Regions from separate parts of the Leptolyngbya sp. FACHB-261 genome, predicted to be linked through region 2. Evidence: predicted binding sites of a transcription regulator. Region 2 holds the regulator's gene; each other region holds the start of a gene.
The links. The regulator HrcA, encoded in region 2, represses chaperone genes, less so after heat shock. The targets are predictions, from matches to a motif close to ANTTAGCACTCNNNANTNNNGAGTGCTAANT.
Positions count from the first base shown of each region.

Region 1: a site for HrcA is predicted at 2,649-2,679, ahead of groES (co-chaperone GroES). Genes of this name have one in related genera too.
Region 3: a site for HrcA is predicted at 3,748-3,778, ahead of groES (co-chaperone GroES). Genes of this name have one in related genera too.
Region 4: a site for HrcA is predicted at 4,420-4,450, ahead of H6F94_RS11180 (Rqc2 family fibronectin-binding protein). Genes of this name have one in related genera too.

Region 1 is NZ_JACJPL010000026.1:654,361-661,463, forward strand. It holds gene H6F94_RS18980 (hemerythrin domain-containing protein) at 122-1,156, shown strand; gene H6F94_RS18985 (hemerythrin domain-containing protein) at 1,370-1,819, shown strand; gene H6F94_RS18990 (hemerythrin domain-containing protein) at 2,011-2,481, shown strand; gene groES (co-chaperone GroES) at 2,774-3,085, shown strand; gene groL (chaperonin GroEL) at 3,247-4,884, shown strand; gene trpD (anthranilate phosphoribosyltransferase) at 4,992-6,035, shown strand; gene H6F94_RS19010 (response regulator) at 6,183-6,935, shown strand; gene H6F94_RS19015 (retropepsin-like aspartic protease family protein) at 7,073-7,103, opposite strand, start outside.
Region 2 is NZ_JACJPL010000015.1:208,188-215,290, reverse strand. It holds gene H6F94_RS07200 (nucleoside deaminase) at 113-637, opposite strand; gene H6F94_RS07195 (amino acid ABC transporter ATP-binding protein) at 849-1,598, opposite strand; gene H6F94_RS07190 (basic amino acid ABC transporter substrate-binding protein) at 1,799-2,698, shown strand; gene H6F94_RS07185 (amino acid ABC transporter permease) at 2,721-3,455, shown strand; gene H6F94_RS07180 (hypothetical protein) at 3,536-4,135, opposite strand; gene hrcA (heat-inducible transcriptional repressor HrcA) at 4,438-5,619, opposite strand; gene H6F94_RS07170 (hypothetical protein) at 5,804-6,358, shown strand; gene H6F94_RS07165 (ketosteroid isomerase family protein) at 6,365-6,802, opposite strand; gene H6F94_RS07160 (STAS domain-containing protein) at 6,994-7,103, opposite strand, start outside.
Region 3 is NZ_JACJPL010000024.1:321,522-328,624, forward strand. It holds gene H6F94_RS15975 (Sll1247 family protein) at 1-1,196, opposite strand, end outside; gene groL (chaperonin GroEL) at 1,662-3,314, opposite strand; gene groES (co-chaperone GroES) at 3,376-3,687, opposite strand; gene trmB (tRNA (guanosine(46)-N7)-methyltransferase TrmB) at 3,823-4,452, opposite strand; gene psb34 (photosystem II assembly protein Psb34) at 4,602-4,781, shown strand; gene H6F94_RS16000 (DUF1830 domain-containing protein) at 5,132-5,500, opposite strand; gene H6F94_RS16005 (hypothetical protein) at 5,510-5,689, opposite strand; gene H6F94_RS16010 (photosystem II high light acclimation radical SAM protein) at 5,759-7,103, shown strand, end outside.
Region 4 is NZ_JACJPL010000018.1:403,173-410,275, forward strand. It holds gene H6F94_RS11165 (ArnT family glycosyltransferase) at 1-513, opposite strand, end outside; gene nth (endonuclease III) at 563-1,225, opposite strand; gene rseP (RIP metalloprotease RseP) at 1,228-2,319, opposite strand; gene H6F94_RS11180 (Rqc2 family fibronectin-binding protein) at 2,674-4,401, opposite strand; gene remA (extracellular matrix/biofilm regulator RemA) at 4,584-4,850, shown strand; gene gmk (guanylate kinase) at 5,046-5,654, shown strand; gene H6F94_RS11195 (hypothetical protein) at 5,777-6,301, opposite strand; gene H6F94_RS11200 (response regulator transcription factor) at 6,893-7,103, shown strand, end outside.

The sequences.
Region 1 (7,103 bases), on a different contig from region 2:
GATTTTCTGAGGGTTAGCAGGCTCTTTTATGGGCTTTTTGCTAATCCATCAAAAGATGGATGGACCCCACCAAGTCCCGTGACAATCTCAAGTTAGCGACTATTCAGAGGAGAACACACAGATGGTCCTGACTCTTGACGATACCAAGCGCACGGCAATTGCCTCTAAGCTTGCTGATATGAAAGCTCTTCAAAATCTTTTGATTGAAAATGAGCAAAAGCTTATAGCTGCTATTGATGATCCAGAAATTTCTAAGCGCTTGAGAGATTTCCTACAAGATGACCAGAAAAACATGGGTGTACTGGACACCGTAATCGTTCAGTACGGCGTCAAGGGCGAACCCAAAGAATCGATGATGAAGGTCGTCGAGCAAGCCCGTCAGATGATGGACAGCTCAGAGTTCACCATCTTTGAGAAAGTGGGTCAGCACGAACTGCTCAAGCACAAGCAAACCATGGCTGGTTTGTTGGTTCATAAGGCTGGTCAAGTGGTGGGTGCAGATATCGAAGCTGCTATCGCTCCTCTCAACACAGTCAACTTCGAAAACCGGGCTCACCAAGAGCAACTTAAAGGCGTCCTGGAAATCCTGGGCGTACGTGAGCTGACCGGTAAGGATCCCGACCAAGGTCTGTGGGGCCGCGTTCAGGATGCTGTTGCTGCGTTGACCGGTGTTGCTGGTAGTGTGGTTACCCAAAGCACCGACAAGCAGGACATGAACATCCAGGATGTCATCCGCTTGGATCACAATAAGGTCAACACGCTGTTCGCAGAAGTTGAAGCCACTGATGATCCTCAGAAGCTCCAGGAGTACTTCGGTCAGATCTACAAGGACCTCACCGCTCACTCCATTGCCGAAGAGCAAGTGGTCTATCCTGCTGTTCGTCCTTACTACAGCAACACCCAAGAGCTGTACGATGAGCAAGCTGAACTAAAGCAGTTGTTGGAAAGCACCCGCTCCCTGAGCCCCTCTTCTTCTGAATTCAAGAATCAGATTCGTCGCATCCGTGACATGGTGATGGATCACGTCCGTCAAGAAGAGAGCGAGATGTTTGCCAAGATTCGCGACAACTTCAGCACCGAACAGAGCGAGCAAATGGCTACCCGCTTTAAGCAAGCTAAGAGCCAAGTGCAAGATGAGATGAAGGTTAGCAACTAATCGTTGCCTAAGGCTCACCTTAATTCAAACCTTGCAGAAAAGGTGTATAGATAACCTAGTGAACCTGTGAAGGATGTGGGGGGTATTTTTACCCCCCGTTACTTTTCGGCCTCAAGTACCCTAATCAAGCACCTGGAATGAGGCAGCTTAGAAGTGGCTTAATAGGCTTAATAAATTTCTATCATCAAGCAAGTCATTTGGAGTTCAATCAAAATGAACGTTCTGGAGCTACTCAAGAGAGACCACAAGCAAGTTGATGCGCTGTTTACTCGACTCGAGAACGCTAGCGGGACTCAAGAAATAGGCGAGTTGTTTGAGGAAATCTACAACGCCTTGTCAGAGCACAGCTTAGTTGAAAAAGAAATTTTTTACCCAGCCGTCCAAGACTTTCAAGATACGGAAGGGCTGATTGACGAGGCTTACGGTGAGCATGCGTCTGTAGAGGAATTGCTAGAGGAAATCTACGACCTTAGCCCCAGTGCCTCAGACTTCAAGGCAAGAGTAAGCCAGCTCAGGCAAGCAGTGCAGCATCACGTTGCTGAGGAAGAAAATGAGCTTTTTCCCAAAGTGCGTCATCACCTCGACAAAGAAGAGCTAGAGGCTATGGGAAATCAGATTCAACAGATGAAGACTGAAGTGCAGAACGAACTAGCAGCGGGCTAATAAAGCTGGCTAATAGATTTAGAAGGTTGATGCTTATCGTCAATGAGTTGAATCAAGAGTTGATGGCCAGTCCATGAACTAGTCAAAATCATCAGGGACGGGGGTGCTTAGCTCCCCTGTTTTTTAATAGGATTTCTTTAGTTTTCCCCATTAACATAGTTACAACCCTCATAGAGCCCTCAGGAGTTGCTATGGATGTACTAGACAATTTACACGCTGACCATCAACAAGCCGCAACTCTATTTGAGCAGCTCAAGCAAACAGATGATCCTCAAATAGCACAGGCTTACTTTCATCAGCTCTATGAGGGACTAACAGCTCACAGTGCTGCGGAAGAAGGTCTCTTCTATCCTTCCGTTCGCAATTCAGATACTGAAAGTTTGGTCGCTGCTTTTTATCAGGAACATCTGGCAATTCGGCAGTTTTTGCAGGAATTGAAGGCCCTTGGCTCTACCGCACCTAAATTTGTTGCACCTGAATTCAAAGCCAAACTCAGTCAGCTCCAGCAGACGGTAGAGAACCACGTGCAACGAGAGGAAAACGAACTGTTCCCTAAGGTGCGCCAATACATCAGTCAGCAGCAACTGGAGCAGATGGCGGCTCAGGTCGAGTCCGCTGAAGCCCAAGTTCAGGACATGATTACAGATCCCCACTCCCTCTAGACTCTGCCATAAAAAACTCCTCAACTCCTCCAGCCCTCTGAATTTAATTAATCCCGGAGGGCAGCTCTACGCTGCAGACTCAATACCGCCCGAGACGGCTTTCCCGAAATCGGCGTTCGGGAAACCGTACTAGTGGGTCAGTTGCAAGGAGCAGGGTCAGTTCGCTAAATTAGCACTCGAAGTCCGAGAGTGCTAAGGTCAAAGACGGGCTGCTCTGACGACGGTGGCAAAGTGCCCACCGGTTAGAGTTACACCCCCTGATTTCCAGCATTCTGAACCATTGGAGGTAGTTATGGCAGCTGTGTCTCTGAGTGTGTCCACGGTAAAACCGTTGGGCGACCGTGTTTTCGTGAAAGTTAGCAGCAAAGAAGAAAAAACCGCTGGTGGCATCTTCCTGCCTGACGCTGCTCAGGAGAAGCCCCAAGTCGGTGAGATCTCGGCTGTTGGTCCTGGCAAGCGCAACGAAGATGGCACCCGCCAGGAACTAGAAGTCAAAGTTGGCGATAAGGTTCTCTATTCCAAGTATGCTGGCACCGACATCAAGCTCGGCGGCGAAGAGTTTGTGCTGCTGGCAGAGAAGGACATCCTAGCGATTGTGAACTAAGGTTCACTCGTCAACTCACCTTTAGCCAGTCCACTTCAATGGTTGGCTAAAGCGTGCGGAAGCAATTTCTAATCAGTTGGGCTTTCTCTGCAATTCTTGCCCACTGCCCTTCTATTTCTCTACTTGTCCTTTAACTCCCACCTCTGGAATCTGTAACAACTATGGCTAAGCGCATCATTTACAACGAAGACGCTCGTCGTGCCCTCGAAAAAGGCATGGACATTCTGGCAGAGGCCGTCGCCGTAACCCTCGGTCCCAAAGGCCGCAACGTGGTTCTAGAGAAGAAATTTGGTGCTCCCCAAATCATCAATGATGGGGTCACGATCGCTAAAGAAATTGAACTCGAAGACCACGTTGAGAACACTGGCGTCTCGCTGATTCGCCAAGCCGCGTCTAGGACCAACGACGCTGCAGGTGATGGCACCACCACTGCTACGGTTCTGGCCCACGCCATTGTCAAAGAAGGTCTGCGCAACGTTGCTGCTGGTGCAAACCCCATCGCCCTCAAGCGCGGTATTGATAAGGCGACTGCTTTCCTGGTTGATAAGATCGCAGCCCATGCCCGTCCGGTTGAAGATTCCAAGTCCATTGCTCAAGTTGGTGCCATCTCTGCTGGCAACGACGAAGCAGTTGGCGAAATGATCGCTAGCGCGATGGATAAGGTCGGCAAAGAGGGTGTGATCTCCCTCGAAGAAGGTAAGTCGATGACGACTGAGCTGGAAATCACTGAGGGGATGCGCTTTGAAAAAGGCTACATCTCTCCCTACTTCGCCACCGACACCGAGCGCATGGAAGCCGTCCTGGATGAGCCCTTCATCCTAATCACCGACAAGAAGATCGCCCTAGTGCAAGATCTAGTGCCCGTGCTGGAGCAGGTTGCTCGCGCTGGTCGTCCTCTGGTGATCATTGCTGAAGATATTGAGAAAGAAGCTCTCGCCACCCTGGTCGTCAACCGTCTGCGCGGCGTGCTGAACGTGGCTGCTGTCAAGGCTCCTGGCTTTGGCGATCGCCGCAAAGCGATGCTGGAAGACATTGCTGTGCTCACTGGCGGTCAACTGATCACCGAAGACGCAGGTCTGAAGCTCGACACTGCCAAGATCGATATGCTGGGCAAAGCCCGTCGCATCACGATCACCAAGGACAACACTACGATCGTTGCTGAAGGCAACGAAGCCCAAGTCAAGGCTCGCTGCGAGCAGATCCGCCGTCAGATGGACGAGACTGAGTCCAGCTACGACAAAGAGAAGCTGCAAGAGCGTCTAGCTAAGCTGGCTGGTGGTGTAGCTGTCGTCAAGGTCGGTGCAGCAACCGAAACCGAGATGAAGGACCGCAAGCTGCGCTTGGAAGATGCGATCAACGCTACCAAGGCTGCAGTGGAAGAAGGTATCGTCCCCGGCGGTGGTACTACCCTGGCTCACCTGGCTCCCGAACTGGAAACCTGGGCTGCTGCCAACCTGGAAGCTGAGGCCCTAACCGGTGCCAACATTGTGGCTCGGGCTCTGACCTCTCCCCTGAAGCGGATTGCTCAGAATGCCGGTCAAAACGGCGCCGTAGTTGCCGAGCGTGTGAAGGAAAAAGACTTCAACATCGGTTACAACGCGGTGAGCAACCAGTTCGAAGACATGTTTGCTGCAGGCATTGTTGATCCTGCTAAGGTAACCCGTTCGGCGCTGCAAAATGCTGCTTCGATCGCTGGCATGATCCTGACCACCGAGTGCATCGTGGTTGACAAGCCCGAGCCCAAAGAAGGTGCTCCCGCCGGTGCGGGTGGCATGGGCGGCGGCGACTTCGACTACTAATCGAGTTCTCGCTAAGCGTTAACACTTCAAAAATTAGCCGCCCTGTAGGGGCGGCTTTTTTCTGGTATTTTGAAGTGCTGTGCCAGTCACTGGAGATGAAGGTCAATATGTCGTCTACCCTCTTATCGACTGAGGTTTTGGGTCCAGAGCTACTCCAACAATTGCTGGATCGGCAGTCGCTTTCAGCCCAGCAAGCGGAAGCGTTGATGGACTGCTGGCTGACTGACACCCTTCCTCCCTCACTCGCAGGTGCCCTCCTGATTGCCCTTCAAGCCAAAGGGGTCACAGCGGAGGAGTTGGCTGGCATGGCGCGAGTGTTACAGAAAGCCTCCGCAGGCACTCCTCTCGGCCTACCCCTGCTGATCGATACCTGCGGAACCGGCGGGGACGGCTCTGGCACCTTCAACATTTCGACTGCAGTGGCCTTTGTGGTTGCTGCCCAGGGAATCCCAGTTGCTAAACATGGCAATCGTTCTGCCTCCAGTAAGGTCGGCTCTGCAGATGTATTGGAGGCTTTGGGCGTTAACCTGACTGCCGAGCCCAAGCGCATTCGCGAAGCTGTACAGGCTGTAGGGATTACTTTTCTTTTCGCTCCCGGTTGGCACCCAGCTATGAAAGCCGTTGTGCCTATCCGTAAAGCCCTTAAAGTCCGTACTGTTTTCAATCTGCTGGGGCCGTTGGTCAACCCACTGTATCCGACTGCCCAAGTAGTCGGCGTTTACAGTAGAGCCTTGGTAGACACAGTGGCTGAAGCCCTACAGCAATTGGGGTTGCAGCGGGCAGTCGTGTTGCATGGCCGTGAGCGATTGGATGAGGCAGGGTTGGGCGATGCTACTGATTTAACGTTGGTTGAGGCTGGCCAAGTTCAGCCTTCAGTGCTTCAGCCTGGCGAGTTTGGCCTAGCGCCCGCTCCCCTCAGTGCTCTCAAAGGCGGGGATGTTCAGGAGAATGTCGCTATCCTACAGGCTGTGCTTCAGGGACAAGGAACTCAAGCCCAACGAGACGCCGTCGCGCTTAATGCTGCGATTGCCTTGCGAGTGGGAGGAGCTGTTGACAATTGGGCTGCAGGTGTGGTGTTATCTCAGGATATTTTACAGAGCGGAGCAGCTTGGGAAAAATTGCAACGATTAGCAACTTTTTTGAAAGCCTGAGTTGGCTCAAACAGTTTCCCTACCAGGGTATTAGGCGAAACTCTGCCTTTTGGGAGGTTACCTCTGGGGACCGGTGTATAGGATACTCGTTTATAGCTAAGGAAATCTGTTTTCCAAACCTTATCTAAGAGCAATACCTAAACAGCCATGACCCCCATCCGCGTAGTCCTTATTGAGGATCATGATTTGACCCGCGTTGGTATGCGCATGGCGCTACAGCAAAGCGGCATAGAGGTTGCGGGCGAAGCTGCTGCCGGCGTGGAAGGGCTGAAGCTAGTCGAGCAACACCATCCTGATGTCGCCATTGTTGACATTGGCTTACCTGATATCGATGGGGTGGAGGTCACTCGTCGGATCAAAGAGACGCATGCTCTGCACAGCAATGGCAGTGAGAATGGCAACGGCTCCGGTACTAGTGAGCATCCTGAAACTCGGGTCTTGATCCTGACCCTACGGGACAATGAACAGGTGGTCTTGGCAGCCTTTGCGGCTGGGGCTGACTCCTACTGCATGAAGGATGTCTCCTCAGATAACTTGCTAGAAGCAATTCAGCTGACCCATAGCGGTAGCTCTTGGATTGACCCGGCCGTCGCAGGTGTGGTCCTGCAACAGATGCGTCGCAACGAACCGGCTCAAGCAGGTGTCGTGACAGCGACCGTCGAGATCGGCGCAGCGGACTCTGAGTACACCCAGATTATCGAAGCTTATCCCCTCACTGAGCGTGAGTTAGAGGTGCTAGCGCAGATCGTCGAGGGGTGTAGCAATGCTCAAATCGCCGAGAAGCTCTACATCACTGTGGGCACAGTCAAGACCCACGTTCGCAATATTCTCAATAAGCTCTGTGCTGATGACCGTACTCAAGCTGCGGTTCGCGCTTTGCGCTCGGGCTTGGTGAAGTAGGTCTAGGTTTTAGGTTTATGTCAGCCGAAGCAGTGCTCCCTGAAATTGGGTGGGCACTTCTTTGGCAAATCCTAGTTGTAGGTGGCTTGTGCAAGCGATCAGTGCAAGTAACTGGGGCAACTAACAGGGACGAGCAGTTAATCTGCTTCACTGTGAGGGCTCAATACT
Region 2 (7,103 bases):
CATAGCTAGAAAAACGAGAAAGCCTGGAAAGCCAAGCTTCTCAGTTAATGATTAACTTTTCTTACGATAGAACGAGCCCTTGCAGTTCTCCTCTTTCGCAGGGCTCATCAGATCAGGCGATCGCGTCAGCTTGCCCCTTTTGCACAGACTCGGATTCAATGCCCATCAGAACTAGGAGTTCTCGACCTTCTTCTCGCTTGACTCCTGGAATCAGCTCCATAGGGCCGCGCTCCAAGGAATCATTGACCTGGTCCGCGGTCAGTCCCTTCACGACCCACTGCTCCCCATTGGCGTCTTCAGATAAAGCCGAGTACACCACTCGCTTAATTCCTGCAAAGGAAATCGCTGACAAACACATCAAGCAAGGTTCAAGCGTGCTGTAGATGGTGAGTTCAGCTTTCTCTGCTTCACTCATCTGGTTTAGGCGCTCAGCTGCTTGATGCAAAACGACCATTTCAGCGTGTTGAGTCGTGTCCTTGGTGGCCTCGAAAGCGTTGTGATCCAGCGCTAAAATTTCGTCTCGCCACAGAAGTAGTGCTCCGACTCCGGCTTCACCTTTGGCAATGGCCTGCCGGGCTTCTTCTAGCGCCTTGCTCATCATCTCTTCGTCTTGCGCTGTTGGCTGTCTAATGCCCACTGCTATGCCTCTTTCTTTTCAAGAGCTGACTAATCTTTTTTACAAATATTTATAACCGCTCTAATCTCTCTCAAAGCAGATTTGGGGAACCGCCGAACCAGCAATTCCCCTTATGTCCACTTATGTTTGATGTTTAGGCTTTCTTAATAGCTGGTTTGCTGAGGTTTACCAGAAAGATTCTCAGAAAAACCACTAATTAGACAGATGCTTATTAAGCAGCAAAGCTCATCCGACTCAAGAAAGTGCAGAGACGTTCGCTGCGCGGATTTGTGATTACCTGGCGAGCAGGACCTTCCTCAACGACTCGGCCTTGGTCCAGGAACATGACCCGATTGGCTACTTCTCGGGCAAAGGCGATTTCGTGGGTCACGACTACCATAGTCATGCCTTCCTCTGCCAAATTTTGCATTACCGCCAATACTTCACCTACGAGTTCTGGATCAAGCGCGCTGGTTGGCTCATCAAACAAAATGACCTTCGGTTCCATACACAAACTCCGAGCGATGGCGACACGTTGTTTTTGGCCACCAGAGAGCTGTTCTGGAAAGGCATCCGCCTTCTCACTCAGTCCAACTTTTTCCAAATACAGCTTCGCCAATTCCACTGTGGCCCGTCGTGATCGCCCCAAAACTTTGCGCGGAGCAATGGTCAGATTATCCAGCACCGTCATGTGAGGAAAGAGATTGAACTGCTGGAAGACCATGCCCACTTCTGAGCGCAACTGAGTAACGTTAACTCTAGGTTTGGATAGGTCAATTCCGTTCACTAAAATTTGACCGCCACTGATTTTCTCTAAGCGATTAAAGCAACGTAGCAGCGTACTCTTGCCACAACCCGAGGGACCAATAATGGCTACAACCTCGCCCGTACCAATATGACCGGTGATGCCTTTGAGAACCTTTAGTTCGCCGAAGTTCTTCTCAACATCTCTGAAAACAATTGAGGCAATAGAACTGTCCATACTTCGATTCCTGCTAGTGCGGCGCTCTCAACCAACCCGGTAGTTGTTTTACCTGATGTAGGGCTAGCGAACAGCAGTGATAATTACAGTCTAGAGCTGAAGTCTTCTCCTACACTGATGCTCACAACCGCCGGACCCCTTAAGATTCAGACGCGTTCGACTGATTATTTAGATTATTGAGTGTGGTAAAGGAGTCTTCAGTGTCTGTAGCAAAACGAAAACTAAGCCGTTCGCGCTTTTTGAGACAGTTCCTGGTTGGGTTAGGTGGCACCTTGGTTCTAGCCGCCTGCAATGCTGGTGGTAATGGTGGCGGAACGGGTGGTGAGACTGGCGCCACCGCCACGACAGGGACTGCGACCACAGGCGCAACGCCTGCCGCGACTGGTACCATCACCGTTGCAACAGAACCAGCCTTTCCGCCTTTTGAGTCTCAAGTTGCAGGTGGCAGCGACCTCGAAGGCTTCGATATTGACTTACTGCGGGCAATCGGCGAAGCCTCAGGGCTCACCGTCAATTTCCAGAGCTTGCCGTTTGATGGGATCATCCCAGCGTTACAAGCGGGCACAGTAGATGCGGCAGTCAGCGCGATCACGATTACGGAGGAGCGTGCCAAGACGGTGTCTTTCTCGCGGCCCTACTTCAAGGCCGGTTTGGCAATCGCAGTTCGTGCCGACGATACCGCCATTACTTCGTTCGATAGCTTGCAGGGCAAAAAAATTGCGGCTCAGATTGGGACCACCGGCGCTACTGAAGCGGGCAAGATCTCAGGAGCTCAAGTGCGCACCTTCGACTCTGCCCCTCTAGCCTTGCAGGAGCTAGCGAATGGAAATGTTGACGCCGTGATCAACGATGCACCCGTGACCCTCTACGCAATCAAGAGTGGCAACCTCAAAAACCTCAAGGTTGTTGGGGAACTGCTCACCGAAGAGTTTTATGGGATCGCTCTACCCAAGAATTCTCAGAATCTAGAGGCGATAAATACAGGGTTAGGCAAAGTGATTGAAGATGGCACCTATGCCGAGATCTACAGAAAGTGGTTTGATGCTGATCCCCCTCAGTTACCAGAAACGGTGCCGGCTCCAACCCCGGCTGCTACTTGATCCCGCTGCGGAGTAAGCTTCTGTGTTCGAGTCTCTCAAGATTATTCAGCAGGCCCTGCCTGCCTTACTGCTCGGTGCTGGGATCACCTTGCAGATTACTGCGATGGCAGTCCTGTTAGGCATGGTTGCCGGTTCTTTGATTGGTATTGCCCGTCTGTCTCCAATTGCGCCGGTCCGCTGGTTGATGCGAGCCTATGTCGACTTTTTTCGAGGCACGCCGCTGCTTGTACAGATCTTTATGATCTACTTTGGTCTACCTGCCCTGACTCAAGGGTTTGGTTTAACCTTGCGCTTCGACCGGCTAGTTGCTGCAGTGGTCGCTCTGACTCTTAACAGTGCTGCTTACATTGCCGAGATTGTGCGAGCTGGTATCCAATCAATCGAACCCGGTCAAACAGAAGCTGCCCAGTCTTTGGGTATGGGGTCAGTGCAAACGATGCGTTACATCGTCTTTCCCCAGGCGATGCGTCGCATGATTCCTCCTCTAGGCAATGAGTTCATTACGCTGCTGAAAGATACTAGCTTGGTGGCAGTTATCGGCTATGAGGAGCTGTTCCGGCGGGGACAACTAATCGTTGCTAGCAACTACCGCTCCTTCGAGATCTACACGGCTGTCGCTCTGATCTACCTGGCATTGACGCTGGTTTCCTCACAAGCTTTCAGCTTTCTGGAGCGTCGGATGGATCCTGCAAAGCGAGTTGCTGTCTCACCAAGTTCCCCTCCTAACAGAGACTCAGCGCTGGGTGAGCCTCTATAGCTAGCTCTGTGCCTGAGGTAGGTCTGTACTTGGCCTACCTAGTGCAGCAAGCTCTAAGCTCAGTTAGGTTTAGCCGAAGGCTAAGGCTGCAACACCATGCTCCACTCGCGGGTTTGAGAATTCCAAAACGGAGCCGGTGTCTCACCAACCACGTTAGGCCCCCAGTAGCGCCGGGTGCCATCAATGGCAAAGGCCACAACGACATCTCCTGCTGCAACCTTCAAATCTGCCTCTTCTGGTAGCGAGAGCTTCAAACCCTGCACGCCCCCCTCACCGGGGGCAAAGTCCCAATGCACTGATTCTTGGTTTTGCCCTGCTTTACTCTGCTGAGTTTTCTGGGACCGTAACATCAGCACTATGCGTACAGGATGGCCGGTTTGATTGCCGACGCGCAAAGTTCCCTGTCCCCCCTGAACCGGGCTTTTAGCGATAGAGGGCGACGGTAAAGCTGCATCAATGGAAGTTGGAGTATTCATCCGGCGGGCTGGTTCGTCAGGGACGACATAGGCGGTAGTGGGTAGCTCCGTCGCCGTCCCGCCTGCGGCGGGTGCTCCAGGAGCATTGGCTGATTCAGGGCCTGAACTGAGTAAGCGGTTGACCTGAGGTATACCAAGCGCAGCAACTCCACACAGAGCGACCAAGGCAACGATCAACGCAGGGTAGGTTTTGGTCGCATTCATGCAGGCATCCTGAAGTCACTGGCAAAAAGTTAAAAAGCTACCGCACCGGACCCGCTGAGCTACCAGCAGTGTGGCGAAAACCAGAGATTAAGGCTGCCTCTTAAGGAGTAGCCAGCCTCGTGAAGCTTGAACTTACAGAGACAGGCGAAGCTTTGGGTTTAGCGTTAACTCGGTAGCTCCAGGAGGACGGGCAACGGGAGCTGTATCAAGAAATTACCCCTCCAGCTTACTCACTAACCCTGGAAGTGGGCTACATCCAGAAATAGGGATTTCAACGGGATCGAAGCCTAAAAATAGACAGATTAGGCCGATTGACCAATCGCGTTGGATAGATAGTTAGCCGTAACCTGCACTGAGGCAATGGCCCGCTCATAGGGTAGACGTGTCGGACCTAAGACCCCAACGCTGCCGACTGGAACGCGGTCTAGACAGTAGGCAGAACAGATGAGTGTACAGTTCTGAATGGGCTCTAGCGGGTTCTCCGAGCCGATACGCACAGAAACCCGTGGCATCATGCCCTGGCGCTGGTTCAGTTCCACGCCATTAGGCTCAGAAGTGTCGATCTGCGGCAGGCCCAGGCTATCAGACCACTCGCAGATCAAGGGCCAGAGTTGCTCTTGCTCTTCTTCCAAGAGCTGAACTAGGGCTTGGACCTGTTGTCGTTCTGAAAACTCAGGCTGCCGCAAGACTTCAGCAACCCCGCTAATCAAAATGCGGCCTACACGGGGGGTGTTACCGTGGCGAATTAACAAGGCCAGCAGATGCCGCAGAAATTCTGAATAGCGATGGAACTCTTGGCTGAGATCAAAGCGATCCAAAGCGACTAGCTCGCTCAAAGAACACCCACGTAGATGAGTATTCAAGAAATTAGTCAGAATTTGCAGTTCGTGCTCAAGGTCCAGATCTGAATTGTCTTGGGTTGAACTGGCTTCGTCGCAGAAATCCGTCGGCAGATCCAACAAAACTGAGTAAGTCTGGTAGGAGTCGAGAACTACCACCACCATCACACGACGCTCAGCCACCAGCACCAATTGCAAGTGCCGAATGGCAACTGTGTGCGGTTGAGGGATAGTGATCAAGGCAATACAGCCACTAACGGTGGCCAGCAACTGAGCTGCCCCTCGCAACAGAGCTTCCAGGTTAGGACTGCGATCGAATTCAGATAGCGGACCATTGGTGGAGCCTAGGCGCTGAGCCAAGTAAGACTCCAGATCCTGTACCAAGGTGCCGCGCGGCGTAATCAGCTCGTCTACATAGACTCTGTAGCCTGAGTCAGAGGGAACCCGTCCCGCTGAAGTATGGGGCTGGTAGAGCAAGCCTGACCTCTCCAGCACCGACATGGTGTTGCGAACTGTCGCTGGACTGACCCCAAAATCGTATTCATCGACGAGGACTTTAGACCCTACAGGTTCAGCAGTTGCCACGTAACGTTGAATGGTTGCCCAAAGAATGCGCTGTTGGCGACTGGTCAACTTGACCTTCATATATGGACATGAATCAGGATCAACGAGAGGGAAAGGGAGTTTGTACTAGACCGATTGGCTTCCAGTATGAATAGAAGTGGCGGTTTGAAATGTGTTGATCATAACATCGTTCTCTTTGACCCTTGTTTGGTCGCCTTTTGCTGATCCCCTGTTTTACTACTGTTTTAGTGCCTGTTTTACTGCTATGACCCAACGCCGCTCTCGTCGACCCTCGCCTGATCTTCCTCCTGATGCAGAAAATGGCCTGGAGCAACGCTACCCTGCCTCTTTTAGTCGCGAGGCTACCCAGGAGCGAGGCGCTAGGCTAGCAGGACGGCTTCAGTTTGCTGCTGTTACAAGCGTGATTATCCTGGGTCTGCTCGTGGGGATCAACAGTCTGGGCAAAGCGTCTAGGCCCGCTGCTCCGAGCTCTAATACTGCCCCTAAGGCCAATGTGCCGAGGCCGAAGGTGAACTGGGCACAAATTGATCGAGGGCTGGCGGTGGTAGTCAATCCCCCTGGTTTTCAAGCGACGCTTTACGCCGATCCCCGCAAGACTCGAACCTTACTGGTGCGTAAAGATACCCTCAACGCTGGTTGGCTTTGGGTGCCGGCCCTGCCTTCTGCTAGCATTCCGGCTGGGCTTTATACCTTGGAGCTAGCAGCACCAGGTCGTCGTTCTCTTAATCAAACCGTGCGTATTCAAGCTGGTCGACCCACTATCCTGGGCCGAAACCAGACACTTGAGTTGCCAGAGTAAGATCGCTCAGCCTTTTAGCTGCAACAGTTGCTCTGGAGAGGCTAGCAATTTGACAACGGCAGAGACGATCAGTCCCTCAGCGTTCAGCACAAACTGCCAGGAAACATTCACCCCAAACAAAGCGGTTTGCACTTTGCCAGAGACCCGGACCTGAGTTTGATCATCAGCTAGGGACTCGACTAAGCCCTGTTTCGGCTGAAGCTGCATGCCCTGAGCTTCTGCTTGAAGGAAAGTACTGATTGCGGTTGGCCCAACAACTGGCGATTCGAAGGGAGGATACATTGCACCTTCACTGGCAAATAGCAGCCCGGTCGCCTCGAAATCACCTGCGTTGATCGTCTCGAAGTAACGTAGGATGGCAAGCTGGTCTGTCAATCCCTCAATGATTAGCGTAGGGCTCGAATCATTTTGAGCTGTCAGGAGCTGGGAATCGGAGTTTGACATAGGGTTCCGATAGCATTCAGGTCATTTTTGAGCGAATTGCAACTTTTGACCTGCACCTCTAGGTAGAATTTTCTAAACTTTGAACTAAATCTGTAAAACGGTGCTCAGAAAAAAGGCCCTGACTTTAGCTCAGGACCCTCATAGCAGTCTTTAAAATGGCAGTCTTCAAGCAAAGTTCAAGCTAGCAAAAGCTATTGACGAAAATGCGCTAAGACCCCCGCTAGCTCAAGTGCAACTCGAACTTGAGGAGTTAAACCTTTGAGCGCAATTTTGGCTTGGCGTTTCTTGGCCTGAATCAAGC
Region 3 (7,103 bases), on a different contig from region 2:
TCCAAGAAACCGACCAGCCAACGGCAGTCTTCTTCTCGATGGTCGCGATGCACACTGATGATGCCAGCGATGCGAGCTTCTAAGTGAGCCCGGCTATTAGGACAGATCAAAATGAGCTTGACTAGCAAGATCACTAGCGTCAGGGGATAGCTGCTCACTAAGGAGTTGAACAAGCAACTAGCCCTCCCATTTCGCTCCAGCGTTAGACAATCTACTAACTGATTGCACACCCGAATCAGCAGAGCTCGCGTCATCGGTTTGTTGTCGTACTCAGGGTAGAGGCTATCCAACCGAGCCTGCAACTGGTTACGCAACATCTGCACCACCAAGCCATCGCGCACTGCAAATATCAAATACTCACACAAGCTTTGCTTGAAGGCAGCAAAGCTGAGATGTTGGGTTTGCTGCAGAAAGGAATGAGCCAGGTTTTGATAATCACAGCTGTAGTGCCGAGCCAGGATACCTTTGATCAAGCGGACCGCATCTGAGCCCAGAGCCGTTGGGTTCTTCAGTTCGTCCACGGGCACCCCATTGGCCTCAGCTCGCACACTGAATAGGGCCAAATCGCGGCGGAAATGCTCCTTCCAGCGACGGGCTAAGCCTCGAGCAGCTTGGCGCTGCTCAATCGGGGTTTTCTGGTCTACCTCCTGCAGCATTAACAGGTAGGGCGTATAGCGGTAGGTCCAGTGAACACGGGCGTCGTCGTAGCGTTGCGCTGAAAGCTTGAGTTGATCGTAGTCGGGGCTAACTGTGAAGTTGCGCAGCCACTCTCGTAAGCGCCGCAGGGATCCCGAAATCGCCGGTTGCTCAACCGAGGGATCGTCGAAGATGCGCACTAGCTTGCCGATCGGCTCGTGCTGGGTAGTCAACCGCCAGTTATTGACCAGGATGTAACAGCAACGCCGCAAGGTGTAGCGAAACTCCTGCTCATCATTAGCGCTCAGAATCTGCTTGAGACAGCCCAGAACGCTTTGGGGCACAGAACCAGGCCGGATCTGCACGAATACCTTGCGAAACTGGTCAAGAGCGTCTTCCGGCGGTAACTGCTTGACGATTGTGAGGAAATAGGAGTAGAGAGCCTGCTGGGCACCGGCTAGATGGTAGGTTCCAGCCAAATGTTCAGTTTCCTCCGGACGCCCCCCATCCGCTCCGGATTCTAGTGAGAGAAAGCGTTTTGAATTGGTAGAAGCGATCACAGGAATTGCCTAATGTCTTCTGGTGGTAAGCCTGAATGCACCCTACCTATCTCAACCTGACCCAACCGCTGTTAACTGGCGGTGTGTCAAACTACCCTGGTTAACCCTGACCAGAACACACAACAGCATTATCACCTGAATTTGCGATACGTAAAGCCCCTGACCGTTTTACCTTAACGGTTGATTACCCGCATATTTGCGGTTGACAGGAACCGTTTTCAATACAGGTTCCCCAGTTCAGGGCTAGCTCAGAGCTGAGCCCAAATCTCGACTCGGCGTCAGCCTAACTCATTCAAAACCCCCTCTAGCATTAGCAGTGAGGGGGTTTTGAGTTCATTCGTGGCCTTGAGATACAGAGTTGAGGTTAATTTGGTTCAATTTGAGTCAATTTGAGTTCGATTGAACCAAACGAGACCTAGGCAAAACCCTGGGCTTAGAGCTTGTTAGACCTCAACTAAGCCTGGCTTACATCATGCCGCCCATGCCACCCATGCCACCCATGCCACCCATGCCGCCCATATCTGGCGCAGCAGCAGCCTTCTTCTCTGGCTTATCAACCACCAGGGCCTCGGTGGTCAGCACCATGCCCGCAACAGAGGCAGCATTTTGAATCGCAGAGCGAGCAACTTTAGCCGGGTCGACAATGCCACTGGCAATCATGTCGACAAACTCGCCCTTGAGCGCGTCAAAGCCCTGGCTGAACGGAAGGTCACGCACCTTTTCGACGATGACCGGACCTTCGAGACCAGCATTGTTAGCAATCTCACGCAGCGGTGCTTCTAGAGCCTTGGCGACGATATCAGCGCCAATTTGCTCTTCCTTGTCGAGGCTAGGACGAATATCAGCGACCTTCTTAGCCAGGTGGATCAAGGTTGCGCCACCGCCAGGGACGATGCCTTCTTCAACTGCAGCTTTGGTTGCGTTGAGCGCATCTTCGATGCGCAGTTTGCGGTCTTTAAGTTCGGTTTCGGTCGCAGCGCCGACCTTGATCACGGCGACACCACCCGATAGCTTCGCCAAACGCTCTTGGAGCTTTTCTTTGTCGTAGTCAGAATCGGTGGCATCTAGTTCCTTGCGGATCTGAGCGATGCGCTTCTCAACGTCGGCTTTGTTATCGGTGCCAGCCACAATCGTGGTCTTGTCGCGAGCAACTGTGACCTTCCGCGCCACGCCCAGCATTTCCAGCTCAGCGCGCTCTAGGGTCAAGCCCATTTCTTCAGAGATCAGTTGGCCGCCTGTGAGCACGGCAATGTCCTGCAGCATGGCCTTACGACGGTCGCCAAAGCCAGGAGCTTTTATAGCTACCACGTTGAGCACACCGCGCAGCTTGTTGACCACCAGGGTGGCCAGAGCTTCGCCTTCAACATCCTCTGAGATGATCATCAGAGGCTGACCGGCGCGAGCCACGCGCTCCAGCACAGGCACGAGGTCCTGAATCACATTGACCTTTTTGTCAGTGATCAAGATGCGCACATTTTCGTACTCAGTAACCATGCGCTCAGAATCGGTCACGAAGTAGGGCGAGATGTAACCCCGGTCGAACTGCATCCCTTCGACTACTTCCAGCTCAGTCGCTAAGGACTTGGACTCTTCAACGGTAATCACACCGTCTTTGCCCACTTTGTCCATAGCTTCCGAGATCATCTTGCCGACTTCTTCGTCGTTGCCTGCAGAGATCGTGGCAACTTGAGCAATGGCAGCGCCCTCAACCGGCTTCGCTTGGTTGCCAATTTCAATTACTAGGGCAGCAACTGTCTTCTCAATGCCCCGGCGAATGCTGATTGGGTTGGCCCCAGCAGCAACGTTCTTGAGACCTTCATTGATCATTGCCTGAGCCAACACCGTTGCAGTGGTGGTGCCGTCGCCCGCCACATCGTTGGTCTTGGAGGCAACTTCACGGATCAACTGAGCACCCGTGTTCTCGAGGGGATCTTCTAGCTCAATTTCCTTCGCAATGGTGACACCATCATTGATGATTTGAGGAGCACCATACTTCTTCTCCAGCACCACGTTGCGGCCCTTGGGACCGAGGGTGACACGGACAGCGTTTGCCAAGGCGTTGACCCCGCGTTCTAGGGCGCGCCGAGATTCTTCGTCAAATACAATCTTCTTGGCCATGATGTCCAGTTGCTCTCAAATAGATGTGAATGGGCGGTTTACCGGGACGGGGTCAAGACCCTTACTCGACAATCGCCAGAATGTCCTTTTCGGCTAACAGCAGGTATTCGGTGCCATCTGCCTTGATCTCGGTACCTGCATACTTGGAGTACAGGACCCGATCCCCAACCGCGACTTCGGGCACTACGCGCTCACCCTTATCGGTTTTCACACCAGGACCAACTGCGCTCACCTGGCCTACTTGCGGTTTTTCCTTCACGGTGTCTGGCAGCAGAATGCCACCCGCTGTCGTTTGCTCCTGATTCTCAATCTTGATCAGGATGCGGTCGCCCAGGGGCTTGAGGGTCCCCCCCTGTAAAGTCACAGAAGCCACGTCCGTTCAATGCCTCCAACAAACTTGGTTGCGCACGTTCCACAATCGGAATTAGTCAAGCGTTAGCACTCTCCAATCCCGAGTGCCAATATAGCGCGTTCCACTCCTGCGCCGACCGTCCTAACAGGTACGGTTTCACGAACGTTCAAACCAAGCCCGATAGACAGGCTGCCCGCGCTCGAGGGTAGAGCACTCCCGTTCGGTAGCCACGCCTAGCGGGTTATCAGCGATCCAATTGCCAGTCCCCGCCAGATTGACGAAGGCAGGGTCAGCCTCAAAGCGCTCCCGCATTTGTAGTGCTACCGCTTCTATGTCTGACTGCACAAATACTCGACCACCGGGCACCAAGAGCAGCGCTAGTTCAGTGACTAGCTCAGGCTGCACCACCCGGCGTTTCTGATGGCGTTGCTTAAACCAGGGATCGGGAAACTGAATAGTCACAGCGCTTAAATCACCGGGTTGAAACAGCGAGCGCAGCGACAGATTGACGTTGCAAAACAGATAGTGCAGGTTAGTTAACCCCTGTTCGCGGCCCCAGCGGTTTGCCTGCTCTACCAGGGGCTCACGGATTTCCAACCCCAACAAGTTCCAGTCCGGCTGCTGCTGGGCCAGAGCCAGCAGAAAACGGCCTTTGCCACAGCCAATATCCAGGTGCAGAGGTTGAGCAGGATTCGCGTAGATCGCCTCCCAGTTCGGCGGCTCTACTGCCGTGCGGTACTTACGGCTGAGGGGGTTGACATGCTCACGAACGCGAACGGGGCTCACGATAATCGTTCAGAAAAGTTTGCGGGAAAGATGCCTTCTTAGGATAGCGATTTACCAGACGCTACATAAGTTTACAGATTGTTGAGCAGGTGTTCACCATCCAGCAGAACCTTGCTACTGTTGCCTAAACAAAACGTTAAGAAGAAGCAATGCCATACAGCAAAGACGAAAGCGGCCTGCTCAACAATTTTGCCAGTGAGCCCAAGATGTACGTTGCTGAGCCACCCACTAAGTCGCAGAAGCGCAGCTACTTGCTGACCATTGTTGCAGCGGTCATCTTGATAGGGGGGCTGATTACGGTTGCCTACCTGGCATCCCAAGCGGCCTAGCTCAACCTCCCAGATCAACATTCGCTTGGGCTTTAAAGGCTAGCTAATTTAGGAAGGGGGTAGAATTTCGACCCTCGCCAGACCGTCATTACTCAAGACACGAGTTGTGCCAAGACTGCGCAGCCTCCACGCCAAGTGGTTCTCTCCTGTGGCTTGATTGAAGTTCCCGGCAATTGAGTTCGGAGCGAAGTTCAGAATGAAGCTCAACTTTGCGACTTCAGCCTACGCTGACGACCTGCGCCGACTACCTTTGTTGACTCCCCCACTCGCTAGCCCCCACCGACTGCCCCCCAGCAGTGATTGAAGCGTTCAGATTGCTGCCAATTTAGTTACCAACGGGGTCCTGTTAGCTAATCTATAGCGCGTAGCAAGATGGTGTCGTCAGCAGGGAGGGTGACGGCCTCACTATATAGTGAGGCGGGGGAGCTATCAGGAGCCTCTTTTGTGGCTGCCGATGCCGGTGTTTCTTGCAGTCGCAGCCGCGAACAAGAGATCGTATCTGAGAGAATAGAGCTTGCCATCATGCCAGTGTGGATCTCTAGCTGGGCACTGCTCATTGCTTCAAACACCAGATGCTGACCGGGAAACACAACCCGTTCAAAGTACCAGTTTGGGATGTTAGTGATGCGAGCAATTTGCATCTTACTGGTGGCGTTGACATAGCAGCAGGTAATCTTGCCCTCACCATCACTGGGCACCGGATCAAAAACTTGAGCCATGAATCACGCTTAGCCTATAACCGAGTTGATAAAACGAGTGCCATGCCTTTGGAGGCTAACACCCCCTGATCCCCGAGGGCTGTAAACCCCATTACCGATCTCAGGGGTGAACGGGTGTACTGGCAGCGTACTGGCGATGTAGTAGGCACGCACTCCTCGATCTGGTGTATCGTAAAGTTGTGTGAACACTACACTCAGACAACTTTGTCTGGCTGGCCGTTCTCGCTTCAAGCTTCGGATGCTTTGGTTCTGAGTGCTATGTCCAGCTCCGTCCTTCCAGAGCGTATTCTTTACGTTCGGCTGCCCTGTAATCCAATTTTTCCGATTGGGGTTGTCTATTTAGCCGATCACGTACACAAGCTGTTTCCCCAGGTGCAACAGCGAATTTTCGACCTGGGAGCTGTGCCGCCGGTAGATTTTGGCGCAGCCCTAGACGCTTGTGTGGATAAGTTTCGCCCGGACCTGCTGGTTTTTTCCTGGCGAGACATTCAGATCTATGCGCCTGTGGGTGGACGGGCAGGCAATCCGCTCCAGAACTCTTTTGAGTTTTTCTATTCCCGTAACCTGTTTATCAAGTTACGGGGAGCCTTCAAGGGACTGCGTCTGTTCATCTCTTACTACACCGAGCTGTGGCGCAACCTGGGGTTGATTCGTCGAGCTACGCGCCGGGCTCGGCAGTATCGGCCTGCGGCTCGAACTGTGGTTGGCGGTGGCGCAGTTAGTGTTTTCTACGAGCAACTGGGCTCTAGCCTGCCCAAAGGCACGATTGTCTCAGTGGGCGAAGGCGAAGCCCTGCTAGAGAAACTGTTGCGTGGCCAGAGCCTCCAAGACGAGCGTTGCTACATTGTGGGCGAAACTGAGCCGCGCAAGCGCTTGGTCCATGAAGCACCAGCTCCCATCGAGAAGACCGCTTGCAACTACGCCTATATCGACGAGATTTGGCCAGAGTTTGACTATTATTTGCAAGATCAAGACTTTTACGTGGGCGTGCAGACCAAGCGTGGCTGTCCTCACAATTGCTGCTATTGCATTTACACAGTCATTGAAGGCAAGCAGGTACGCATCAACCCGGCTGATGAGGTCGTAGCCGAGATACGTCAGTTGTACGACCGGGGCATTCGCAATTTTTGGTTTACCGATGCGCAATTTATTCCAGCACGGCGCTTTATTGACGATGCCGTAGAGCTGCTCCAGAAGATTCTGGATGCAGGCATGAATGATATTCACTGGGCTGCCTACATTCGAGCGGACAACCTCACGCCCGAATTGTGCGACCTGATGGTGAAAACCGGCATGAATTATTTTGAAATCGGCATTACCAGTGGTTCGCAAGAACTGGTGCGTAAAATGCGCATGGGCTACAACCTGCGCGTGGTTTTACAAAATTGCCGTGATCTCGCTGCCGCAGGTTTCCAGGATCTGGTCTCAGTTAACTACTCGTTTAATGTCATTGACGAGACCCATGAGACTATTCGCCAAACCATTACTTACCACCGCGAATTAGAAAAGATCTTTGGTAAGGACAAAGTTGAGCCTGCTATCTTTTTTATTGGCCTGCAACCTCACACCCATTTAGAGGAGTACGCCTTTAAAAAGCAGATGA
Region 4 (7,103 bases), on a different contig from region 2:
CAAAATGAAACCGTGGTACTTGCCCAAACAGGTCAAACCCAGCAATAGACCCAGTCCCACTAGGCGATAGCTGGGCCGATAGATAGCAGAATGAGCGAAAAACTCATTGACCGCTAAATAGAGGCTGGCACTCCAAAAAAACAGTAGTGGCGTATCCGGCAAGGTCAAAACGCCAAAGCCAACTTGAAAAAAAGGAATGACGGTTGCAATCGCTAGCGTGAGCGTTGCTACTTTGTTGGAAAAAAGCTTTTGGCTCGTGAGATAGAGCAAATACAGGCTGGCTGTATAAAGCAGCAGCGTTCCCAAGCGGATGGTGAACTGTGAGACTTCACCGGTCAGCCAGGGACCCAAACCCGTAGTGAAGGCAACTAGCGGCGGGTGATCGAAATAGCTCAGTCGGGGATTGAGACTGTATGCGAAGTAGTAAGCCTCGTCAAAACCGGGCGGCAACCAGGCCGCAATTGCGGCTCGAAGCACCAGCCCCCAACCGAGCAGAAACACCCATCGATTCATGATTATTGCAATTCAATCTGAGCCAGCGACTCCCTCAATTGAGGAGCCCTTACCCCTCTGCAATGCCAGCACTGGGGCACAGAGAAGCCAATTCACAGATACCACAGTTCGGTTTGCGGGCATTGCAAACCGCTCGCCCGTGGTAGATCAGCCGAATCGACCAATTCTCCCAATCTTCTTGAGGCAGCAATTTCATCAAATCGCGCTCAATGCGAATGGGATCTTGGTAATCTGTGAGCCCCAAGCGACCACTTAACCGTTTGACGTGCGTGTCCACGGTAACGCCTGCATGAATATCGTAAACGTAGGCCAGAACCACATTGGCAGTTTTGCGGGCTACACCGGGCAGCTTCAGCAGGTCTTCCATGCGATTGGGCAGCTTGCCGTTGAAGTCTTCCAAGATCATGTGGCAGGCGGCCCGGATATTCTTGGCTTTGTTGCGATAGAAGCCTGTCGAGCGCACCAGGCTTTCTAGTTCTTCAGGATCGGCATTAGCCAGAGCTTGAGCATCTGGAAAACGCGCAAACAAAGCGGGCGTCACCAGGTTGACCCGTTCGTCAGTACATTGGGCTGAAAGAATCACAGCCACCAGCAACTGCACAGGGGTTTCATAGTTGAGGGTGCAGGGCGCTTCGGGATAGAGACGCTTAAGCTGCATCAAGATCTCTAGCGCCCGCTGCTTCTTAGCGGCGAGCTTACGGGCAACGGCCATGCTTAAGGAACACTACCAGGGGCAATCAGCATCAGGGTGTCTTTGATGATCAGAAACACGCCCAAGCCTAGTAGCATGACCAGCCCTGTCTGCATCACGCCAGCTTGAATGGTCTCCGGAAGGGGCTTACCACGAACCGCTTCCACCAACAGAAATGACAATTGGCCGCCATCTAACGCCGGTAAGGGCAGAATGTTGATAATCGCCAGGTTGATGCTGATGGCTGCGGTGATCGTGAACAGTGTGCGCCAGTCGTTTTGGGCATAGCGAGAGGCATCAGCCACAATGCGCACGGGACCGCCAAGTTGGTCTGCCGTCTCACTGAAGTTGCTCACCAAGCGCCCTAAGCCCTGCAAAATGCCAAGCGTCTGCCGTTGGTACTCGTTGGTGGCTTGACTAAATAGCTCCCCCAGGCTTTGGGGACGGCGGTACTGCACAATCGCGTTCGGGCCAATCACGACCCCGATCCGATAAGTATCGTCTACCCGCTGCGGCTGAACTGTCAGGTCCAGGACCTCATCGCCCCGCTTGACGCGTAGGGGCAGGGGTTTCTCGCCATTGGACTGGATCAGCTGGGTGAATTGCTGGCTGACCTGCTCAGAGGCTCCCAATTCTTGATCTCCAGCTTGCAGCACAATATCGCCGGCTTTTAGGCCAGCCTGTTGAGCTGCCGAAGGTGTCTCAGCACTAACTGTGGTCTGCTGAATCGTAATCCCTGGCTGCTGAACGCCAACGGGAACGCCGACAAAGCCGACTTGGGTTACTAGGACGATATAAGCGAAAAGTAAGTTAGAGATCACACCCGCACTGATCACAATCGCCCGGTCCAGAATTGGACGATTCTTTAGCAGGTCAGGGTCGTTGGCAGGAATAGTACTGTCAGGGTCATCGTCTGGAAAACCGACATAGCCACCCAAGGGAAACCCCCGCAGCGCATACTCGGTCTGCTGTCCCTGGTACTTCCAGAGAATAGGCCCAAAGCCAATCGAGAAGCGGTTAACGTGGATCCCCTGCCAGCGAGCTGCCAGAAAGTGACCCAGTTCATGAACCACAATCAGCAGAGCTAAAACCCCAATCGCCGCCAGAATGAACATAGCCAACCAGTAAGTGTCTTCTTAATCTTACTGAGCCAGTGGGTTCTTGCTTTCGGTTGCCCGTACCCGGACCTCTTGCCCCCACCTGAAATCGAGATTAGAATTGCCGAAAATGGTTAATTCCAAGCCAGCTTTTCTCCGTTTGCTGTTGGATTTAGCCAGGGCCAGGCCAGAGAATCTAGACAAGAAAAAGCAGCCCGTTTGTCTCGGCAGGCTGCTCCCGTGGTTCATCGTTCGTTGTCTCTAAACATAGGAAGTCACCCGAGCTTGCTGTACGATTCCGCAGCAGCACTCTGGTACTGATCCTTACTGCAGATAGTGTAACAAGAGATACGACCGGATAGCAAAGAAAATTTACGTCTCCTGACTTTTCACCCGATTGGGTTGTCCCCAGATCACAGTCTGCGAGCGGTAGGTGATCATGCCGGGCCGAAACCCTTTCAGTCGCAGCACATCGGACGGGTGCACGTAGACCACTGGCACCTGTTCACTCTGCCGCGCTCGGCTGTGATAGGCAGCTACATCAGCCGCTGCCTTGAGGTCGGCCTCGTCAGGAACCTGCCCAGGTTCCAGGCGTAACAGCACATGGCTACCGGGAATCTCCTGAGCATGAAACCATAGGTCATAGTCAGTTGCGATCTTAAAGGTCAGCAGGTCGTTCTGGCGGTTATTGCGTCCGACCAGAATTTCTAGGTTGCTAGGCGTGCGGTAATGGTGAAATTCGGCAGTCGAGCTAGGTGTTCCTTTGGCCGGTCGGTAGTCAGGATCTTCTAGATAGTTCTGCTGAATGAGTTCCTCGCGGACTTCGTCTAGGGCTAGTCGGTCAGCCTTCTCGGTCCCCAGTTGTTGAACCGCAGCTTCGACCTGCTCCAGATACTGGATCTCTTCGTCCACTTGAGCGAGCAGAGGCTCGACAGCCTCGCGGGCACGGCGGGCCTTTTGATGCCGTTTGTAGAGCAACTGGGCGTTCTGCACCGCGTTGCGCTCTGGATCTAAGGGAATGGCTATCGGTTCGCCGGTTTCAAAATCCTGAAGCACGATTTGAGTCAAGCCCGGTTGCCACTCCTGCAAATGGGCCATGAGCAGATCGGCTTGGGTCTTAATCTCGTCAGCCCGGTCAGATTGACCGAGGCGATCGTGAAAGGTTTGCGCTTTGGTCTGCAGCTTACTTAAACGGTTGCCGAGCACCTGAAGCACTTGGGCACGACGCTGGGTTAAAGTTTGAGTCGCGACTTCATGCTGATAGTAGCTATTTAGCAGGGTCTGGACATCGGGAGTCGGGCCGCGCAACTGCCAGCCCAAGACGGTGTAGCCCGTTGCTGTTAAACCGGGCGTAAACTTGCGGGTTTCTAGAGCGGTTAGCCAATCGCGCCAGGCAGCAAACAGATTCTGCCACTGCTCGGAGCTCAGGTCAGCCGTTGAAGTTTCCGGTTGGCACCTGGCCTCACGGATCAGCGACAACACCAAAGGCGAGCTCAAACCTCGGTAAGGTTGCAGCAAGTTGCGCTTGAGCGGCCCTGGCACTAAAGCCACACGCTCCTGCCAGCGCTCAAAAGACTCGTTGAGGCTGGGCATGGTAGCTGTGAGCGCCGGCGGCAGTTCGTAGGGACGCCCAGTTAGCACGGGCCGAACGCTTGACTGCTTCTCGCTCACCTGATGGGCCACGCTGACCACCAGACCCTGAGCATCGACCAGCACTAGATTGCTGTACTTACCCATGATTTCGGCGTAGAGATGGCAAATCACCGAGTCCCCAGGCCGACGGGCAAATTGTAAGTCCAAGACGCGCTCCCAGGGAGCTGCTAGTTCCAGAGATACCAGCGCTAAACCATTGAGAGCATGGCGCAACTGCTCGCTAAAGGTAAAGGTGTCGGGGGTACGCGGCGGTGGATCGCCCAAGTGTAGCCGCGCAAATTGAGGATGCCAGGATAGGGTCAGCCAACCTCGGTTCTGCAAGGTGCGCAAGCCTAACGCCAAGGTGGTGCGATCTAGCTGATAGACCTGCTCAAGCCGGGCGGGTAGCCAAAGCTGACGCAGTTCTTCGACAGCGGCAACCAATGTAGTGAAATCGACGGCTTGCAAGGGCTTAGCTCAGCGTAAAGTGAATATTCCAGGCTGGAAAGTGGCAAGTATGACCTGAAACAGCACAAATTGGCCTATTTCAGTCATTTTCTGACTTGTTGACCTCTAAAGATTCTCGATACCATAGAGGTCAAATCAGAAGTTAAGTTTTTATAAGCTTCCCACCCATATGAAGGTATGCCATGGACAACATCCGGCTGATCAACATCGGGTTCGGGAACATTGTGTCTGGCAACCGCGTGGTAGCAATTGTTAGCCCGGAATCCGCTCCTATCAAGCGTATCATCAGCGATGCTCGCGATCGGGGTCAGCTAATCGACGCGACCTATGGCCGTCGCACCCGTGCTGTGATCATTACCGACTCTAGCCATGTAATTCTTTCAGCCATCCAACCTGAAACTGTGGCGAACCGCTTTGTCATCGGCAAAGACAGTCACTCAGACGAGTAGAAGTCTCCTGTTTATTGGCTCCATTTCTACAAACCGGCGGGATCTATAGCTCGGGCTCCTTAGCTGTGGATATCTGGATATCTAGAGCCCAGACACACAAATTCCAGACCAATACCCAGTCAATACATATAGATAACGACAGGCTCATCAACCCGGACAACCCCCATCCTCACTCCCATTTTTAGACACTGAGAGGTGACTTTGGCACCACGTTTGGCAGCAAGTTCGGCACCAGGCAAACTCATCGTTCTCACAGGCCCTAGTGGCGTTGGCAAAGGGACCCTTCTCAAAGCCCTGCGCCAAAAACACCCAGACCTCTTTGTTTCCATCTCTGCCACCACTCGCGCCCCTCGTCCTGGCGAAGTTCACGCCCAACACTACTACTTCCTCAGTCGAGAGCAGTTTGCCGAGTGGGTCGAGCAAGGCGAGTTTCTAGAGTGGGCGGAGTATGCGGGCAACTGCTATGGCACGCCTCGACAGCCGGTGTTGGAGCGGGTGGAGCGAGGCGAGAAGGTGGTGCTAGAGATCGAGCTAGAGGGAGCGCGGCAGGTGGCCAAGAGCTACCCACAAGCGTTGCGCATCTTCGTGCTGCCACCGTCTTGGGAAGAACTGGAACGCCGTCTGCGCTCTCGCGGTCAAGACTCTGACATCGCGATTGCCCGACGGCTTGCCCGGTCGCGAGAGGAGTTGCGTGCTGCAGCTGAGTTTGATGTGCAGTTAGTGAATCAAGAGCTTGAGAGCGCCCTTCAGCAACTAGAGGACATTGTCTTTGCCACGCCTCTGTTGTTGTCCTCCCATAGCTAAGGCTTGGGTAGATTTTGAACTTGGGTAATCTTAGGCTCAGGCAATTTTGAGTGGGGCCGAGTGATTGCCCAGCAAATCAGTCAAGCAGTGAGAGTACAGCAAGCAGTTGGCTCAAAGCTGCCTTAACGAGCGACCATCTGCTGCTGCCAGACCTGGTCTAGCTGGATCATACCTTGGTGTAGAAGGGACTCCAGAACCCTCTGCAACCCCTCTAGCTGGGGTAACTTGAGCCAGATATTTATGAAGTGTTCTTGCTCTACCTGAGCGACCTCATGAGGCAGCATATTAGGTGAGGTCCAGGCCGGTTGCAGCAGGTCTTGCCGCTTTGAATGTATTTGTTTTAACAATTGCTGAACGGCTTGGACATGAGTTTCTAAAGCTCTGACATTGCTCAAGTCCTCTTCTTCGAGCATTGGCACAATCCAGCCAGAGCAATACTCCTGCAACCAGCTTATGTCTTCGCTGTAGAGCAAACCGGCCTGACGAGCCAACTCAAGAATTTGAACAAAGTTGATATATTGCATCGCCCCTGTGTCTACCTTTCTCAAGTTATAAGAATTCAAGTCGTAGGCAATTGAGACTGAACTACGGACTGACAATTGGCTAGCGCTAGAGGTTTGGCAACTTGATGTTTTCTGATCATTCATCCAAGAGATTGCTCTTCAAGTTCACATCTATTGACGAACATCTCTTGAATTCTCTATAACCTGTAGAGATTACAAGCTGAATCCTAGGCTTAGAATATCAGCTGATCTAGGTTGTGTCCAAGACATTGTAATGAATTAAGAATTTACTAAAACCTACGGATACCTAAGTTCTAAACGTTATGAAATTAGACAGTTTCAAGAAAGAGCACGTTCAGGAGCACAACAGCTTTACCGCCATCGTTTTACCACGGGCTGTTTCAGAATCCTGAAAGCACATACTCATTCTTTAAGCGCATTTGCGGCCATCAATTTTTAAAAGCGTTGAATTTTCGAGTATCTTGAGTGTTTAACAATACTGTATTATATAAAGTTTTTACGGTCGATTTAGAAAATCCGGGTGTAGGATCGGTGGCATGCGAGGCCAGATGGTGCTTCTAGTGCCCCGAAAAGGGAATATCCTCCGCAGTCCAGAGTCGCATTGGAAGAGCAAGAAATGTATTATCTCATCTCTAAAGTTTTAGAGCAGTTAACTCCGGTTTGTAAAAACAACCTGCGCAGGTTCAGATCCTAGAGCTGGATAGCAAAGTTGTGATGACACGGGTTCTGGTTGTAGATGATGATCTTGAATTCGCCGAGATTCTAAGGATCTTGCTGGAGGCAAGGGGCTATAAGGTTCAAATTGCCCAAGATGGCTTAGAGGCCCTAGACATCCTCAAGGACACAGTAGCGCCAGAACCTGACATCGTGGTTGCTGATGTAGCCATGCCTAACTGCAATGGCTTGGAGCTCTGCCGACAGGTTC